2 regions of the Paenibacillus barengoltzii G22 genome follow, and region 2 is predicted to be linked to the other one. Evidence: riboswitches for the same ligand, from Rfam matches in the RefSeq annotation. Region 2 holds a riboswitch; the other holds the start of a gene.
What was found. Region 2 has a riboswitch for FMN ahead of C812_RS13690 (DMT family transporter). Riboswitches for the same ligand answer to the same signal wherever they lie in the genome.
Positions count from the first base shown of each region.

Region 1: it holds a riboswitch for FMN, as region 2 does, so the genes downstream of both, ribD (bifunctional diaminohydroxyphosphoribosylaminopyrimidine deaminase/5-amino-6-(5-phosphoribosylamino)uracil reductase RibD) here and C812_RS13690 (DMT family transporter) in region 2, are expected to answer to the same signal.

Region 1 covers NZ_KE159652.1:1,257,511-1,266,213, reverse strand. Annotated here, with positions in the region: gene C812_RS05920 (DUF2953 domain-containing protein) at 1-571, opposite strand, end outside; gene scpB (SMC-Scp complex subunit ScpB) at 933-1,598, opposite strand; gene C812_RS05910 (segregation and condensation protein A) at 1,567-2,364, opposite strand; gene ribH (6,7-dimethyl-8-ribityllumazine synthase) at 2,483-2,950, opposite strand; gene C812_RS05900 (bifunctional 3,4-dihydroxy-2-butanone-4-phosphate synthase/GTP cyclohydrolase II) at 3,011-4,252, opposite strand; gene ribE (riboflavin synthase) at 4,323-4,997, opposite strand; gene ribD (bifunctional diaminohydroxyphosphoribosylaminopyrimidine deaminase/5-amino-6-(5-phosphoribosylamino)uracil reductase RibD) at 4,997-6,118, opposite strand; FMN riboswitch at 6,413-6,575, opposite strand; gene tlp (small acid-soluble spore protein Tlp) at 6,763-6,990, shown strand; gene C812_RS05880 (peptidylprolyl isomerase) at 7,061-7,498, opposite strand; gene lysA (diaminopimelate decarboxylase) at 7,640-8,703, opposite strand, start outside.
Region 2 covers NZ_KE159653.1:1,171,289-1,179,991, forward strand. Annotated here, with positions in the region: gene C812_RS21540 (alpha/beta fold hydrolase) at 1-799, opposite strand, end outside; gene C812_RS13675 (AraC family transcriptional regulator) at 842-1,876, opposite strand; gene C812_RS13680 (glycoside hydrolase family 52 protein) at 2,033-4,168, shown strand; gene C812_RS13685 (GGDEF domain-containing protein) at 4,226-5,401, opposite strand; gene C812_RS13690 (DMT family transporter) at 5,570-6,586, opposite strand; FMN riboswitch at 6,722-6,878, opposite strand; gene C812_RS13695 (glycoside hydrolase family 18 protein) at 6,985-8,271, opposite strand; gene C812_RS13700 (MetQ/NlpA family ABC transporter substrate-binding protein) at 8,380-8,703, opposite strand, start outside.

The DNA.
Region 1 (8,703 bases), on a different contig from region 2:
TGCAGCGCAATTCCGTGGAAAATAACGGCTTGCTGCCGAATACAGGAACGACAAACAATTTAGGTCTCTGCTTCAAAGAAATATAACGGGTAAGCCAGCCAACAATCGTCGCTTTAACTCCCCATAGTGCCCCCGTTAACGTCGCGGTATGGGCCGCATCCTCTAACGCGATGTTCGTTGACCATTCCAGCTTGCGGAAGGAGACGCGGCGAAGTGTGGATTGAAGCCAGACCCGCAGCCCGCTGGTCGCTTGAAGCAAACGTTCGAACTGATCCATCCATAGCTCGACCTTGTCTTTGTTCACCTCGTGGTCGACGCTGGTGGATTCCTTTTGCAGCACGTTCTCTGGCTGATTTTTCTCGATCTGCACACCGTCACGCCAATTTTTGATCCGGATTGTAGGTACCTGGTAACGTAAGCGAACAAAGCCATAGAGCATCGTAACTTCCAGCAACACCGTGTCATCCCGATTTTTCTTGCGCAGGGTCAAATTGAACGTAATGGTAGACAGCAAAATCAAGGCAGCTATTAGCAGCAGCAGGATCAGGATGCCTCCGAGCCAAATCCACACGGGAAAGCCCTCCATACCTATCAGATAAAATACTCCATCGTAGTATGGCTATTCCAAAAGGAAATCATTCGATACGTTTCACGTTTTAAGCAAAGTGCTCGACAACGATCTGTTTGGCCGGTTACCGGCAATTGCGATGACTTAATTGAGCGAAAAAAATACCCGGGCACACTTGGCCGGGTGATGGGGTTATGTAAGCGGCAATGCGGTGGGAGGCTTTTTAGAGAGATTGGTGATGAGCAGGTGGGGTCGTGGATTGCGATATGGTTTGGAAAATGGGCGGACACTGCAACACTGGTGATTAGCATCGCGAAGTCAGGCGAGGCTGGCGCCTCGCTCAACCGCCTACCGGGAAATGTCCTCATAAATTCCCTGGTTCCATATCATCGGGATTTTCCCCCGGTGACTCCTCCTTCGCCACAAAATCCTGATTTACATCATCAAACGTCAGCTGTTGTTCCTCTAAGCGCTGGAACAGGAGCTGCGTCTCCTCCTCCAGCTCCTCGGCACTTTCGAAATCGGCCAAGTCCGGCAAATCCTTTAAGCTGGCCAGTCCAAAATAGTCCAGAAACGCCTTCGTGGTCCCATACAAAATCGGACGGCCGATCGCTTCAGCGCGGCCCACTTCCTCAATCAAATCCTTGTTGACCAGAGAATGAATCGCCCGCTCGGATTTCACCCCCCGGATTTCCTCAATTTCCACCCGAGTAATCGGTTGACGATAAGCGATAATCGATAACGTTTCAAGCGCAGCCTGGGATAAGGTCGAACGCGAAGGCGAATAAGCCAGCCGTTCGAAATAAGGGGCATGCTCCGGAAGCGTCGCCAGCTGGTAGTTGCCGGCGATTTGCACGATTTGCAGTCCTCTGCCGGCTCGCTCGAAGGACGATTTCATATCCAGCAGGGCATCGGACACCACCTCTTGCCGCTGTTCCGTCACTTCAGCCAGCTGTTTGAGGCTTAAGCCTTCCTCACCTGCCAAGAAGAGCAACCCCTCAATAATCGATTTCAATTCCTGAAAATTCATCGATACTTCCTTCCCCTCTCCACTCCATAACAATATCGTCGAAAAGCCGGTTCTGATAGCAGACGATTTGCTTCATCTTCATCAGTTCCAACACGGCCAAAAACGTGACGACGATTTCGTGCCGACTCATCTCCGTATGCAGCAGCTTGGAAAAGAGCAACCTGCCGCCTTTCCCCACATGCTCGAACGCAGACACGACTTCCTTCAGCCGATCCTTAACGGAAATTTCGTCGCGGTGAATCCGCGCTACCGTGTTGCGCTTGGCTGCCCGACGCATCGCCTTCTGGAAGACGGCAATCAAATCAGCAGCATGCAGCCCTTTCACGGGGTTCTCCTGCACCTCCGGCATAAACGGCGTCAGATCCTCCGGTTCTTTCGAGAAAATCAAGCTGCGCTCCCACTCGCGTTCATGCAAATGCGCAGCGATCCCTTTATATTTACGGTATTCGATCAGCTTGCGGATAAGCTCGTCCCGAGGATCTTCTTCCTCCTCAAACAAGTAATCGAAATCATCGTCCATTTCGATGACGGGTGGTTTCGGCAGCAGCTGCTTACTCTTGATCGACAGCAGCGTCGCAGCCATGACCAGAAACTCGCTGGTGACCTCCAGCTCAAGCTCCTGCATGTCTTGCAAATATTCGAGGTACTGATCGGTAATCTCACTGATGGAGATTTGATGGATATCAATCTCGGCTTTATCGATCAGGTGCAATAGCAAATCAAGCGGCCCCTCGAAGGTTTCCAGCTTATACGTTACTGTCGTCAATGAACATCCTCCACCCGTAAGCAAACATGTATGTACATAAGTTTACCTTAAAAATCGGTTGTTGCAAAAGAAAAATGTAGTACCCCTTCGGCTCAGGGGTACTACATTAAGATAAGCATTATTGCAGCTGTTTCGTCAAGTTCGCCATTTCGATGGCTGCCAATGCGGCATCCCAGCCTTTATTTCCGGCTTTCGTACCGGCACGTTCGATCGCCTGCTCGATATTTTCGGTCGTTACGACGCCAAAGATCGTAGGCACGCCGGTTTTAAGGCCAACGGCGGCAACGCCTTTGGAAACCTCGTTGCAGACATAATCATAATGAGTGGTGGAGCCGCGGATGACCGTACCCAGCGTAATGACTGCATCGTATTTGCCGCTCTCCGCCAGCTTCTGTGCCGCAAACGGGATTTCGAACGCCCCCGGTACCCAGGCAACGTAAATTTCTTCCTCTTTGGCTCCATGCCGTTTCAATGCATCCAAGGCGCCGGAAAGCAGCTTGCTTGTAATAAATTCATTAAAGCGGCTGACTACGATCGCATATTTTAACCCGTCCGATACTAAATGCCCTTCAAATACGTTTGCCATGATTCATCAAACCTTTCTATTAGTAGAGTTAGATCATTGCTAAGGGAATTCGCTTCGCCATTAAACGCGAGTGGAAGACTCATCCTGCTCCACATCGTCAAATTTGAGCAAATGCCCTAATTTCGCTTGTTTGGTATGCAAGTACTTGGTGTTATCCTCGTTCTCTTTCATTTGAATGGGTACCCGTTCGACAACCTCCAGGCCATAGCCTTCCAAGCCTTTGATTTTACGTGGATTGTTGGTCATCAAGCGAATTTTGCGGACACCCAGATCCTTGAGAATCTGCGCTCCAATTCCGTAATCGCGCAGGTCTGCCGGAAATCCAAGCTTCAGGTTGGCGTCCACCGTATCAAAGCCTTGTTCCTGCAGCTTGTAGGCCTTCAACTTGTTAATCAAGCCGATGCCGCGGCCCTCTTGTCGCATATACAGCAGCACGCCTCTGCCCGCTTCCTCAATCTGGCGCAGAGCGGCCTCAAACTGCGGTCCGCAATCGCAGCGGTGAGAATGGAACACGTCCCCGGTCAAGCACTCGGAGTGCACCCGAACCAGCACCGGCTCATCGCCGTTGATTTCACCTTTGACAAGCGCAACGTGTTCTTTATTATCCACGTCATTCGTATAAGCGACAGCACGGAACTCGCCGTAATCCGTTGGCATGCGCACTTCCACTTCGCGATTAACCAGCTTCTCTTTCTCATTGCGGTAATGGATCAGGTCTTTAACGCTGATCAGCTTGAGATCATAAGTTTTGGCGATCTCCACCAAATCCGGCAGCCGGGCCATCGTCCCGTCTTCCTTGATGACCTCGCAGATGACGCCGGCTGGATAGGCACCGCACATCCGGGCCAGGTCAACCGCGGCTTCCGTGTGTCCAGCGCGGCGCAGCACGCCGCCTTTCTTTGCAATTAACGGGAACATATGGCCTGGACGGCGGAAGTCCGACGGCTTGGCATTGGGATCCATGATCGCCTTTACCGTTAACGACCGCTCATATGCCGAGATGCCCGTTGTCGTATCTTTATGGTCAATCGAGACGGTAAAGGCCGTCCCATGATTATCTGTGTTTTGCGCCACCATCGGCTGCAAATCCAACTCCTCTGCCCGTTCCGCCGTAATCGGCAGGCAGACCAGTCCGCGGCCTTGGGTGATCATGAAGTTGATCACTTCGGGCGTCGCCTTTTCCGCAAGTGCCACGAAATCTCCTTCATTCTCCCGGTCTTCGTCGTCGACGACAATAATGACCTTCCCGCGCATTAGTTCGTAAATCGCTTCCTCGACCCGGTCTAATACAATGTCACTCATCACATTCCCCTCCTTAAAATAAATGTTGATCGTCCGATGTAACGGAACTTAGAGACGTTATTTCGTATGTTCACACGAACCCGTTCGCAGCCAGAAACGGGAGATTAATTCCCAACTCGCCGCCGCTCGCTTCATCCGTATCCTGGCCGCCTCTGCCGTACTTGAGGAGATGATCCACGTATTTTCCCAGCACATCGCATTCGAGATTCACTGTGTCTCCCGCCCGCTTAAAGGCGAGCACTGTCTCGGCTAACGTATGCGGGATGATAGATACCGTGAACGTCCCGCCTTCCGCTTCGACCACTGTTAAGCTGATGCCATCCACGGCGATGGAGCCTTTAGGAATAATGTATTTGAATAAGGAAGGCTTACTTGGTCGAATTTCAAACACAACCGCATTCTGATCCTGACTCGTACCAACAATCGTGCCGACGCCGTCGACATGACCCTGTACGATATGTCCGCCGAAGCGTCCATTCGCCGCCATGGCACGCTCCAAATTCACACGGCTGCCGGGTTTCAAGTCCTTCAGATTGGTGTTGCGGAACGTTTGCGGCATCACGTCAACCGAGAAGGAGGAGGCATCAAACGAGGTGGCGGTCAAGCAGACGCCGTTCACTGAGATGCTGTCACCCAGCTTGATGCCTTCGGTAACTATCTTTGCCGCAATGTTCAGAATCATCGCTTCTCCTTTGCGGCTAATCGATTTCATCGTGCCGATTTCTTCCACAAGTCCTGTAAACATTAGTGATCTCCCTCCTTCACCTGCGCCCAGACCGGTACTCCTCTGATGCACACATTATCCCCGATTTGTTCGACTTCCATGTCGCGCAAGGTCACCGCATCCCGCATGAGATCATATCCGGCGAAGTTAAAACTTGCGGGGGCATCCACGCCTCCAATCAGCTTAGGGGCTAGGAAAAGTACGATCTCATCCACCAGCTGTTGTTCCAGCAGCGAACCGTTAAGTCGTCCGCCTCCTTCAACGAGGATAGAAGATATCCCGCGTTGACCGATTTGAACAAGCGCATTCCGCAGATCAACCTGCGGGCCGCTGCCACAGCGGAGAACTTCCGCCCCAAGGCGAGTGAGGCGTTCAACCTTGTCCGGATCGGCCTGTTCCGTCGTCACAATCCAAGTGGGGGCTTGCCCGTCCCGCAGGACTTGGGCCGTCTCTGGAATACGGAGCGTTGAATCAGCAATGATACGAATGGGTGACAGACCCGGAACGGATAATCGGGTAGTCAACTGCGGATCATCCGCCAGGATCGTCGAAACGCCCACCATTATAGCTTGGTGTTGATGGCGCATCGAGTGGACGATTTCTCTCGCTTTCTCATTGGAAATCCACTTACTATCCCCTGTCCGGCTTGCCAGCTTCCCATCCAGCGTGCTGGCGGATTTAATCGTCACATAAGGCATGCCTGTCGTGATGAACTTAATAAAGCGGCGATTCAGCTTCAAAGCTCGTTCACGCAACACACCCACTTCAACTTCAATTCCGGCAGCACGCAGCATTTCAATGCCTTTGCCGGCGACCAGCGGATTCGGATCTTCACAAGCAACTACGACGCGCCGCACCTTCTCGTGAATCAATCGCTCGGCACAAGGCGGGGTTAGTCCGTGATGGCTGCAAGGCTCTAAGGTGACATATACGGTGCTCCCTCCTGCTTGGGAACCGGCCATATTCAAGGCATGTACCTCGGCATGCGGAGTCCCCCGCTTCAAGTGCGTGCCCAGCCCAATCAAGGCCCCATCCTTCACGACAACGGCACCAACGACTGGATTGGTCCCGGTTTGTCCTTGTGTGCGCTCCGCCATATCTAACGCCAGCGCCATGTAATATTCGTCGTCAATCACCTTCATCCGCGGTCCTCCTTACGCCAATCCGTGAAGCGAAGAATACAAAAACAACCCTGCCGCAATCCGGCAGGGCTGAACATGAGAGTAGTTTTACGCCTATCAAAAAGAGCACTTTCGTCTACCCACTGTCGCCAAGACACGACCCTAAAATCGTACAAAGACGACAAATAGACCAAAACGAAAGCTTGGCAACGTCAAGACTCTTCACCACCCAAGGCATGTGAAAAATATAACTTGATCGTTTGAAGCTCTTTAGGTACGAACACCTTCGCAAATAAAATAACGTACGTGCTCTCGCGTTTCCTTCTCCCATCCAGACTATACTGTCGGTCCCGGAATCTCACCGGGTCAGCCGCATGCTTACGTAAGCACTGCGGGTCACGGACTTGTGCTTCATCGAACAGACGTCCAATGAGCCATCACCGTCGGTAGGGAATTTCACCCTGCCCCGAAGGATTGCTAATTATTAGATTTTGCATGACTGCAAAACGAATGTTAGCACTAATTTTGTAAAAAATCAAGCACACCCGTCACACCGCCAATCCCCCTTTACCTCACAGGTTCTTGCAGCATGCATAAAAACCGGCCCAAAGAGCCAACCTTAAGAACGATATCGATACCAATTCTATTTCTCAGGAGGAATGAACGTGGCAAAACCGGATAATCGCTCCGACAATGTGGAAAAGATTCAACGCAACATCCAAAACACCATTAAGAACTTCCGTGAAGGACAAGATTATCTCAGCGAGCATGCTGATGAAATCTCCCCTCAGGAGAAGCAGCAAATCGAGGAGAAGAACGAGAAACGTCTGCGTGCCATCGAAGGCTTCCGTGAAGAAGTGAAAGACGAAGCCGCCCACCAAAGAAATTCCTAATCCAATGAAAAAGGGGCCCCGCTCAAGCCAGCTTGGCATAGCGAGGTCCCTTTTAAGTTTGCGAATTAAATTAAGCTTCGTCCCACACAGTAACTTCTTTCATTTTATCCCCGGGACGAATTTGATCCACGTACTCCATCCCCGATGTCACCTTACCAAAAACGGTATGCACGCCGTCCAAATGCGGCTGCGGTTCATAGACGATAAAGAACTGGCTGCCGCCGGTATCTTTGCCGGCATGTGCCATCGACAATACTCCGCGCTCATGCTTCGTCACATTGGTATCCGTTTCGCATTTGATCGTATACCCTGGGCCGCCTGTGCCGTTGCCGATCGGGCAGCCGCCTTGTGCAACAAACCCTGGGATCACGCGATGGAACGTAAGTCCGTTATAAAATCCGGAGTTGGCCAGCTTCTCAAAGTTTGCGACCGTTCCAGGAGCTTCTTCAGGCAGGAACTGAATTTCGACTTCTCCGCCTTTTTCCAAAACGATTTTACCTTTTTTCATATCGTATACACACCCTTCTTCATAAACGTCTAGGACAAACCTCTTACAGTTTACTAGAAAATCCGCATACAAGCAAAGCAAGGCCTGATAGGAAACGACAATTCGCTCCCTCTCAGGCCTTGCTGTTTCATAAGTTCCTGCTTATTTCAGCGATGGCTGCTTTGCAATCCGTTCTGGAATCACGTCACAAGCGATCAGATCCTGCAACGACTCGCGCTTCACGACGAGATCGCTGCGTCCGTCTTGCACGAATACGACGGCCGGACGACGAATCCGGTTGTAGTTGCTGGCCATCGCGTAGTTGTACGCACCGGTGCAAGATACGGCGAGCAGATCGCCGCTGTTCACCTTCGGCAGCTCTACGTCCCAGATCAGCATATCGCCGCTTTCACAGCATTTACCGGCGATCGACACGGTCTCCTCATTGGCATCGTTGGCGCGGTTGGCTAACATCGCCTCATATTTCGAGCCGTATAGCGCCGGACGTGGGTTGTCCGTCATCCCACCATCAACGGCCACATATTTACGCACGCCAGGGATATCCTTGCTCGTACCTACCGTATACAGCGTCGTGCCGGCATCACCAACGATGCTCCGCCCCGGTTCAACCCAAATTTCCGGAAGCTGCGGATAATTCGCGAACTCCCGTTTCACTGCATCCGTAATCGCTCCTACGTAATCAGACACCTTCAGCGGCGTGTCGCCTTCCGTATAACGAATACCAAAGCCGCCGCCCAGGTTAACCACCTTGAAGGTCACACCAAGCTGATCCTTCACCTGCATCGCAAAAGCCGCAACACGCTCAACGGCCAACTGGAACCCTTCCACTTCAAAAATTTGCGAGCCGATATGCGAATGCACGCCAAGCAAATGCAGATTCAAGCTGCGGTTCGCCAAATCAACGGCTTCCAACGCCGAACCGTTGCCGATATCAAACCCGAATTTCGAGTCCGTCTGACCTGTTGAAATATATTCATGCGTATGGGCTTCCACCCCTGGTGTTACGCGAAGCAGGACATTCACCGTAACACCTTTCTCAGCGGCAAGCGCCTGCAGCATATGCAACTCCGTAAAATTGTCTGCTACGAAACAGCCAATCCCGGCGGAAATTGCCATCTCCAATTCATCTGGCGTCTTGTTGTTGCCATGAAAATGGATTCGCTGCGCAGGAAATCCCGCTTGAAGGGCCGTATACAATTCACCCT
Region 2 (8,703 bases):
GCACGGCTCGCCGCTGGCCGACGAGCCGGATAAACTCGCTGTCGCCCCCGTCGACCTCAGCCCAGGCCGGTATCCGCTCCAGCTCCAAATGGAACACACGGCTCAGGATCGTCTGGGCGATTACCCAATGCCCGTCTTCGTTCGGATGGATGCCATCGCCGTAACGATAACCCGCGTCCGCCTCACGACGTTTACGAATCAGTTCACTCAACGGGCGGCGGAGATCTACCACCGTCAGCCCTTCTGCTTCGCCGTACTGCTGCACCCAAGCTGCGTAGCGTTCCAAGACTTCGTTATATTTGACATACGGTCGCTCAAACGAGTATTCATTCATATCCTTCCCGTCTGGCAGCGCCTCTCCGCCAATCGAAGCAACATCAAATGGCGGCGGCGTCATCAGGATGACGCGGGCTCCGACGCTTTGCACCTGTTCCACAGCTTGACGCAACCCATCGCGGTAGGCTTCAAAACGCGCCTCCCCAAACGGATGATAAATTCCGTCGTTCATTCCGTAGCAAATAAACACCCAATCCGGCCGGGTTTCGGCCAAAGCGCGCTCCAGGCGCTCATGCACGCAGGGACGGGGGAAGGGGTGATCTTTTTCGCTGGTTCCCGCTACAGTCTCGCTGCTGACCCCCAAATTGATCCACTCCAGTCGGTGTTCCGGCAGATGCTTCAGGAAAAAAGCCTCCAAGTTCCGGATATACGTACCGTTCTCCGTAATGCTGTCGCCAAAAAAGACAATTCGCTTGCTTCGCGGTACCGCTAACAAGTCAGCGCTTTCATTTTTAGTGATCAAAACAGCAAGCCCCTTTCAAAATAAAATGGATATGACTTCAAGTTAAATATGAAACCGCGCTCTAAACTTGCCGGGTGATTCTCCAGTCCAGCGTTTAAACTGACGGCTGAAATGGGCAATATCCTTGTAACCAAGTCGTATCGAAACGGCTTCCACCGATAACTCCGGCTCCAACAGCAGCAGCTTGGCCTTCTTAAGCTTCAGCGCCGATAAATACTGGCGCGGCGACATCCCGTACACGCTGCGGAAAATCCGATTGCAGGAGGACGCGCTGTACCCAAGTCCGGCAGTGACCGCCGCGACAGTCTCGCGTGATCGATCGGCGTCCAGAACGTCGACGGATCGACGACCGGAGGAGCCTTCATCACGGGAGACACTACCGCGACTAACATTACTGCTGATACCCTTTTCGCCGGTGATGCTGGAACTGCTGTTTCTGGAACTGCTGCTTATGGTGCTTGCGTTCCCTAATGTTGACACGTTCCACGCCGCCCCCGGCTCCTCGACGCTGCGCTCCAGCGCGGCGGCGATCTCCGCCGCGATCCGGTTCATCCGGCTGCTTGGCGCGCCGGCGTCCTGTTTGGCCAACCCTTCGCTCAGCCCTGCAAACAGCTCGAACAGCGCAGCCATCGTCCGCATCTTGTCCGCCACCTTCGTACCTGACCCGTCCGAAGTAAGCGCGATGAGCTTGTCCAAGCTTGGCCGAATAATTTGGGCCAGCGGTCCGTCTGCGGTGTAGAGCGGATTCTCGCCGCGGCACAGCAGCTCGCGAAGCACGGGCTCATCGACGTTAAAATGCAAGCAATAATACGTCATCGACTCTGTTCCCAGCGCCCGGCTTTCGTGCATGTCCTCGGGGCGCAGCAGCAGAAAATCGCCGGGCTGCTGCACATAACGTTTACCGCCGACGATCATCTCTTGACTGCCTGCCAGCAGCAAGTTCACCTCGAACAGCGGGTGGCTGTGGCGCGGATACGACCACTCCGGCGTGACCGTTCGCAAATGCGCGGCAAAGAGCTTAAACGTCGAATCCATATTTGGCAGCATATATTCGGTAACCTGATGTTCTCTAGCCACCCTTATCCCTCCGCTTCTCTTTAATCGCTTTCCCTGCCTCACCGCCGTGCACGTTTTGGATAAATCGATCGGCGGTTTGGACATGGGCGTTCCCCAAAAGCCTTGTTATAATCAAAACTAGCATAACCGCTGTGAATTGAACAGGAGGTAATTAACTTGGGTAAAAATATATTTTTTAACGCGCATCACTCTCCGATGGGAGCGTTTGCCAGCTTTACATTAGGTTATCCCGGCCAAAGCGGCGGCTTCGACCTAGAAATGGCCAGCCCGCCGAACCAAAACATCTATATTGGCCTGCAGGACGATGGGCAAGAGCATTACCGCGCTTTCCCGTTCTTTGGCGAAGGTCTGGACGAGCGTAATCGTTACACGACCGAAGAGAGCAATTCAGGCTCCAGCGAGCGACATTCCGTTCAGCAAGTAGAGGGCGGTCTCATCCTGCCGTACAATCGGAATGAAATCGTCCGCCGATTTGGGGCAGCCATCGACGAATGGCAAGCCGGCGATTTGACGTTCCGCTTAATCTCCCCGTTTGAAGGCGTACCTGATCCCGAGACAGCAACGGAAGAGCAGCTGCGTTTCGCGCTGATGCCGGCCGTGCTTGCCGAGATCACGGTGGACAATACCCGGGGAACGTCGACGCGCAAAGCCTTCTTTGGTATGCAAAACAACGACCCTGTCAGCGCCATTCGCCGCCTGGAGGACGTGACGAGCGGCCGCATTTGCGGCATTGGACAAGGCCGCCATACCGCCATTGCGGCGAGCGATCCGCGGATTACCAGCGCTGGCTTTTTTACGATGGAATCGATTCTCAAACCAAAGGTTCCGGAAAATCTCCGGTTTGGCCTTGGCCCCGTGGGCGCACTGCTTATGGAGACACCGGCTGGCGAGAAAGCCACTTACCGCTTTGCACTTTGCTTCTACCGCGCCGGTTACGTCACAACAGGGATAGATGCATCCTACTACTATACGCGGTATTTCGCGAACATCGAAGAAGTAGCCGAGTATGCGTTAGCACAATTTGACCGTAAGCTGGAGGTTGCCCGCCAAGGCGACGCGCTAGTGAACGACGCTAAGCTAAGCGAGGATCAGAAGTTTATGCTTGCACATGCCATCCGCAGCTATTACGGTTCCACGGAGCTGCTAGAGCATGAGGGCAAGCCGCTCTGGATCGTCAATGAAGGCGAATACCGGATGATGAATACGTTTGATTTGCTGGTTGACCAGTTGTTTTACGAGATCAAAATGAATCCATGGACGGTTAAAAACGAACTCGATTTCTACACCAGCCGCTACAGCTACCGGGATACGGTGCGGTTTCCGGGAGATTCAACCGAATATCCTGGCGGCATCAGCTTCACGCATGACATGGGCGTAAAGAACTCGTTTACCCTTCCTGGCTATTCGTCTTATGAGCTGCATGCGCTCGACGACTGCTTCTCTCACATGACGCAGGAGCAACTCGTCAACTGGGTGTTAAGCGCCACCGTTTACGTCCATCAAACGAACGATCGCGAATGGTTGAAGCAGAACCTGCCGATTCTGGAGCAATGCCTGGAAAGCATGGTAAACCGCGACCATCCTGATCCGTCGCAGCGTACCGGCATTATGGGCCTCGACAGCTCCCGTACAATGGGCGGAGCGGAAATCACCACCTATGACAGTCTGGACGTCTCGCTGGGGCAAGCGCGGAATAACATTTATTTGGCCGGCAAGAGCTGGGCAGCGTACGTTGCCTTAGAGAAGCTGCTTCGCGACAATGGCCGCGAAACGGCGGCTGCGCTGGCAGGACGCCAAGCCGATTTGTGCGCCGCCACGATTACTTCTCATATGCTGCCGGGCGGTTACATTCCAGCGGTCATTCAAGAGAACAATGACTCGAAGATCATCCCTGCGATCGAGGGTCTTATCTACCCGCTCTACACCGGCTGCGAAGAAGCGCTGGATCCAAACGGTCGATTCGGCGCATATATCGCAGCGCTGTCCACGCACCTGAACACAGTGCTGCAGCCGGGCATCTGCCTGTTCGAGGACGGCGGTTGGAAGTTGTCCTCAACGAGCAACAACTCCTGGCTAAGTAAAATTTATCTCTGCCAGTTCATCGCCCGCCGGATCTTGGGTCTTCCGTGGGACGAACGAGGTCAAGCTGCCGATGCAGCACATGTGGGCTGGCTGACTTCCGAGAAGAATGCCTACTGGAGCTGGAGCGACCAGATGATGGCCGGTGTCATCTGCGGAAGTCGGTATTATCCGCGCGGGGTTACAGCAATTTTGTGGCTGGACGAGAACTGATCCCGCTTGCACACAACCAAAAAAAGGCCGGTCCCTTATGGGCCCGGCCTTTCGCTGTTACGCTCCGCTGCGTGCGGCCTGGTTACGGCCAGCATGCTTGGCTTGATACAAGGCTTCATCGCTGGATTTAAACAACTCCTGCAACGGCACATCCGAGCCTGCGGGAACAGTGACCACACCAATGCTGATGGTATACTCGGGTCTAGTGTCCAGGCGTCCGTGATTTCTCTGACTCTCCAGCACGGCGGCACGCAGATTTTCAGCGAACTCATCCGAGGCCTGCTCGTCCGCTCCCGGAAGGAAGATAGCGAATTCGTCTCCGCCATACCGACCAAACAAATCCCCCTCCCGCAGCCAGGGATGGACCTTCCCGGCGAATTCCTGCAGCAGCTCGTCTCCGATATGATGACCAAAGGAGTCATTAATCGTCTTAAAATGGTCCACATCGATCAGAATAAACGAGGCCGGGATCCCCACCCTCCGGCATTGCCGCAAGGTCTGCTGGGTATGGTGCATAAAGGCCCGCCGGTTCAACGCACCAGTCAGATCGTCATAGCTGGCCAATCTCATCAACTCCCGGTCCGTCCGCTCCTTGGAGAGAAGGAAGAAGCCCATGTTCCCCAGCATTAAAAGCGCATACAAAGCCAGGAAGGTTAACGTTTGATAGACGCCGGGGTTCATCATGTCCACCAATCCGAGACTGAAGAAAGCCAGCGGGGTGCGAGCGGTCAAGACAATCGCGATTGTGAGGTACATGTAACCTATCAGCTGGGACAATGAGGAATTCAATGACGATGTCACTAACCGAACGGCAGGAATCGCCAGCATCACCGCGATAGAGAGGGAGACGACAGCAATGCGAAGTGAAGCGGTATTATGCAGGAGAACAACCAGCAGGTAGGCTGTCATACCCGCTGCGGTCCAATATACGTAGAACCTCCTCGCTTTGGTGCTAAATCCGTCAGTCACTTGCAGCAATGCAACCATTTCAAAGGCAGCCCCCAGCAGTAAAAACAAATTCGCCGCTGTGAGCACGGCTATGCCCGATGTATTTTCCGATAATATAAACAAACCCCAGGTTACAGCCTGCAGCCATTTGGCGGCATAAAACACGTCCATCACTGACTGTTTGGAATTACGGAACTTGTATGCACTAAAGAGAATGATGGTCAGAAGATGGCCCAATACGAGCAATACGAATTCCGTTCCCATATCTAATTTTAGATCCAACATGAAGCTTTCCACCGTCTCCATCCCACGAAATAATCTTCATCCTTATTTGATACTTTTTCTTATCATATAACAAATTTCGCCAAAGAGGATGCAGAGAATGAAAAAAAAACGAGGATTTCCTTCCTGTCAGACAGGAGGAGATCCCCGCTATTTCATCGATTATTAAAATTATTGGTTAGTATCTCCCTGACGGGAGATCAGGAATAACGTGCCCCATATCAGCACGAACCCACAGGCTTGGGCGACTGTAATCAATTGCTGGAACGCAATCCAATTAATCAGAACGCCAACCATTGGGAAGCTCAGCTCCGCCAGAGTAGCGACCGACGCTTTGGTTGTGGTCAGCCCCTTGTAATAGACGAGCAAGCTTAGCAGGCCTGGCAACAACGCTTGTCCAAGCATATTGAGGGAAAATGCAGCAATTTGCGAGGTGCCGGTCGGCAGGCTCCATGCAGCCCCTTCATTCCAAGTGATCGCCAGCAACAGCGGCAACGCCAAAATAAACCGCAACGATGTCACTGTCTCATATTTCATCGTTCCTACCATCAACCGCCCCATCACTGTGGATCCGCCCCACAAGGCGGCTGCCCCTAACGAGAGCAGGCTGCCGAGCTGCACGAAATCGCTCCAATGCCCAATCGGCATCGTAAAACCGAAGGTCAGCAGATACGTGCCCAGCAACGCAATAAGCAAATATCCGAAAAAGTAGCGCGGCAGTTTCTCCTTAAGCAGCAATCCGGCCAGCAGGATGGCAAACAGCGGCTGCATTTTTTGCAGCAACAGGACGGCGTTCAGATCTCCGCTCGACAAAGCTAACGTAAACAGAATCGTGGCAATCGCCGAACCGCCCCACGAAATGAATAGCAGCGCGCCTCCTTGACGCCAACCTAGCCCTTTAAGCTCAGAGCGATTTTTCCATAAGACCGGGATGGCAAAAAGCGCAATAATCAGATGCTCAATCAGTACGATTTGCGCCGAGGTGAGCGACTTCAGCAGGATGACCCGAAACAACGGGTCAACGCCCCACAAGGCTGCCCCCAACACGACAAGCCAGAAACCGCTGCGCGATTTGCGGGCTTGAGCCGTTCTCGGCGAATGTTGAATCGGACCGGATGCGCCGGCAAGCGCTCCTGCATTCACTCCAGCTGAGAATTGCATACCACTGCTTACTTTGACTTTCTCCATGGTGTCTGTCCCCTTCTTGAATAGAGGGTCTACGTAGAAAACCCCCGCATCGACCTTCCTGAAGGCTTTGCGAGGGCTGACCAAATAAGCTTGGCAGGCGACCATGACAGGTCCCTGATTCAAACTTTAAGCTTCATTGATCTCCTCCCATCCGGACTATACCGTCGGCCTTGGATTCTCACCAAGTCAGTCACTTCAGGCTATGAAAGCCATCCGCGAGTCGCGGGCTGCGGTTTCCTCTTGACGAAACCTCACCGCCGGTCGGGAATTTCACCCTACCCCGAAGATCTCTATTCATTTAATTTTGGATTACTTAAGTTGCTTCTATCATACCGCAGGCTGTCAAGTGTCTCTGTTACAAAAATCACAAAGTTTACTCGCGTCCCAATCAATCAAAGTTATCCCCGTTTGACCACCTCGAAATTGTCTTCAAGCAACAGCCAATTTTGCGGAAAACTTAAACCCAGCTTCCAATAACTCATTCCGCGCAGCCCTAACTCCTTGATCAGGTCAAACTTCGCTTGAATCGAGCGAGCATCCTCAAACCAAACTTCATGCTCCCGACCTTCCGCATCCCAATATTGGAAAAAAGGTGCCTGATCCCGCTCGCTGTATTGAATGGCGACGCCATGCCGCGCGGCAATTTGAATCGCCTGCTGCGGACTAATCGCCCTTGCGGAGCTTCCCTCCACAAATGGCAACGTCCAGTCATACCCGTATAGGTTTTGCCCCATCATGATCTTGGAGCCCGGCATTTCCGTCAGCGCATATTCAAGTACCCGGCGGACAGGACCAATCGGCGACACTGCCTGAGCCGGTCCACCGCTGTAGCCCCATTCATAGGTCATGATCACAACAAAATCGGCGATTTCACCGTGGGCCCGGTAATCATGCCCTTCATACCATTTGCCTTTCTGATCGGCACTGGTCTTTGGCGCTAAAGCAGTCGACATCAGCCAGCCCTGCTCCGCGAATCGCGCTTTGGCTTTACGCAAGAAGGCGTTGTATGCCTCGCGGTCTTCGGGCCGCAAAAACTCGAAATCGAAATGAATATCCCGAAATCCGTATCGGTTTGCGGTCGTGACGATGTTGTCCAGAAACCGATCTTGAATCGGGATATCATTGAGCAAGATCCGGCCAAGCTCATCGCTAAACTGGTCGTTCTCCTGATTCGTGATCACCATCATCAGGACAACCCGGTTTGACCGAGCAATTTCCGGAAACTGATTGAGCGGCGGCTCTCGAAGCGAGCCGTCCCGTTGCGCTAGGAAGCTGAACGGAGCCAGGTAGGTCAGATATCGCGCGGTTTCCCGCGCACTTTCCTCCAGCGCTGCAGAGACCGTTCCGCCGCGCGGCTCTACATAAGCGTTAAACTCCGCTCTTCTTCGCGGCCGCGGCGGAATGTACAGCCGAAACCCGATCGAAAGGGGTTGATCTACGCTGATGGCATTCACGCGGGCCAACTCATGATAACTTAATCCAAATCGTTGAGCGATCGACCATAAGCTGTCCCCAGGCCGGACCCAATAATAGTTGCCGACGTTCGGGATGACCAAGGTTTGTCCAACCACGAGCCTCTCCGGATTCGGCAATTCATTAGCTTCAACGATATCTTCATAAGGTATGCCATAGGATTGTGCGATACGATATGTCGTTTGCCCCGGCTGGACGATATGAACCTGCATCGACTCCCCTCCTCCATATGGATCATGCTAACATCATCCTATGAGGAGGGAAGTTTGACCTATTCCGATCAGCAGGTACTATACCAAGATTCGTGCCAGGGCACTAAATTAAAACGCCGGAAGCGCAATCTCGTCGTAGTTGTCCTCGAGGAACTGCTTGACCTCTGGACTAGAAATCGCCTTTGCCAGCTTCTGAATCGGCTCGGAATCGCGGTTATCCTCACGAGCCACCAAAGTGATGGCAAATGCCGATTCGATGGTTTCCGTCAGCAAAGCATCCTTCTTCGGTGTAAGTCCCAGCGGGCTGGCATAAGCCGGTGTCATCAGCACCAAATCGGCATCGTCCAGCATCCGGGCCAACATGAGCAGGTCAACTTCCTCGAATTTATAGTTATGTTTGTTCTCTACGATATCTGCAACAGTCCCGTTAAT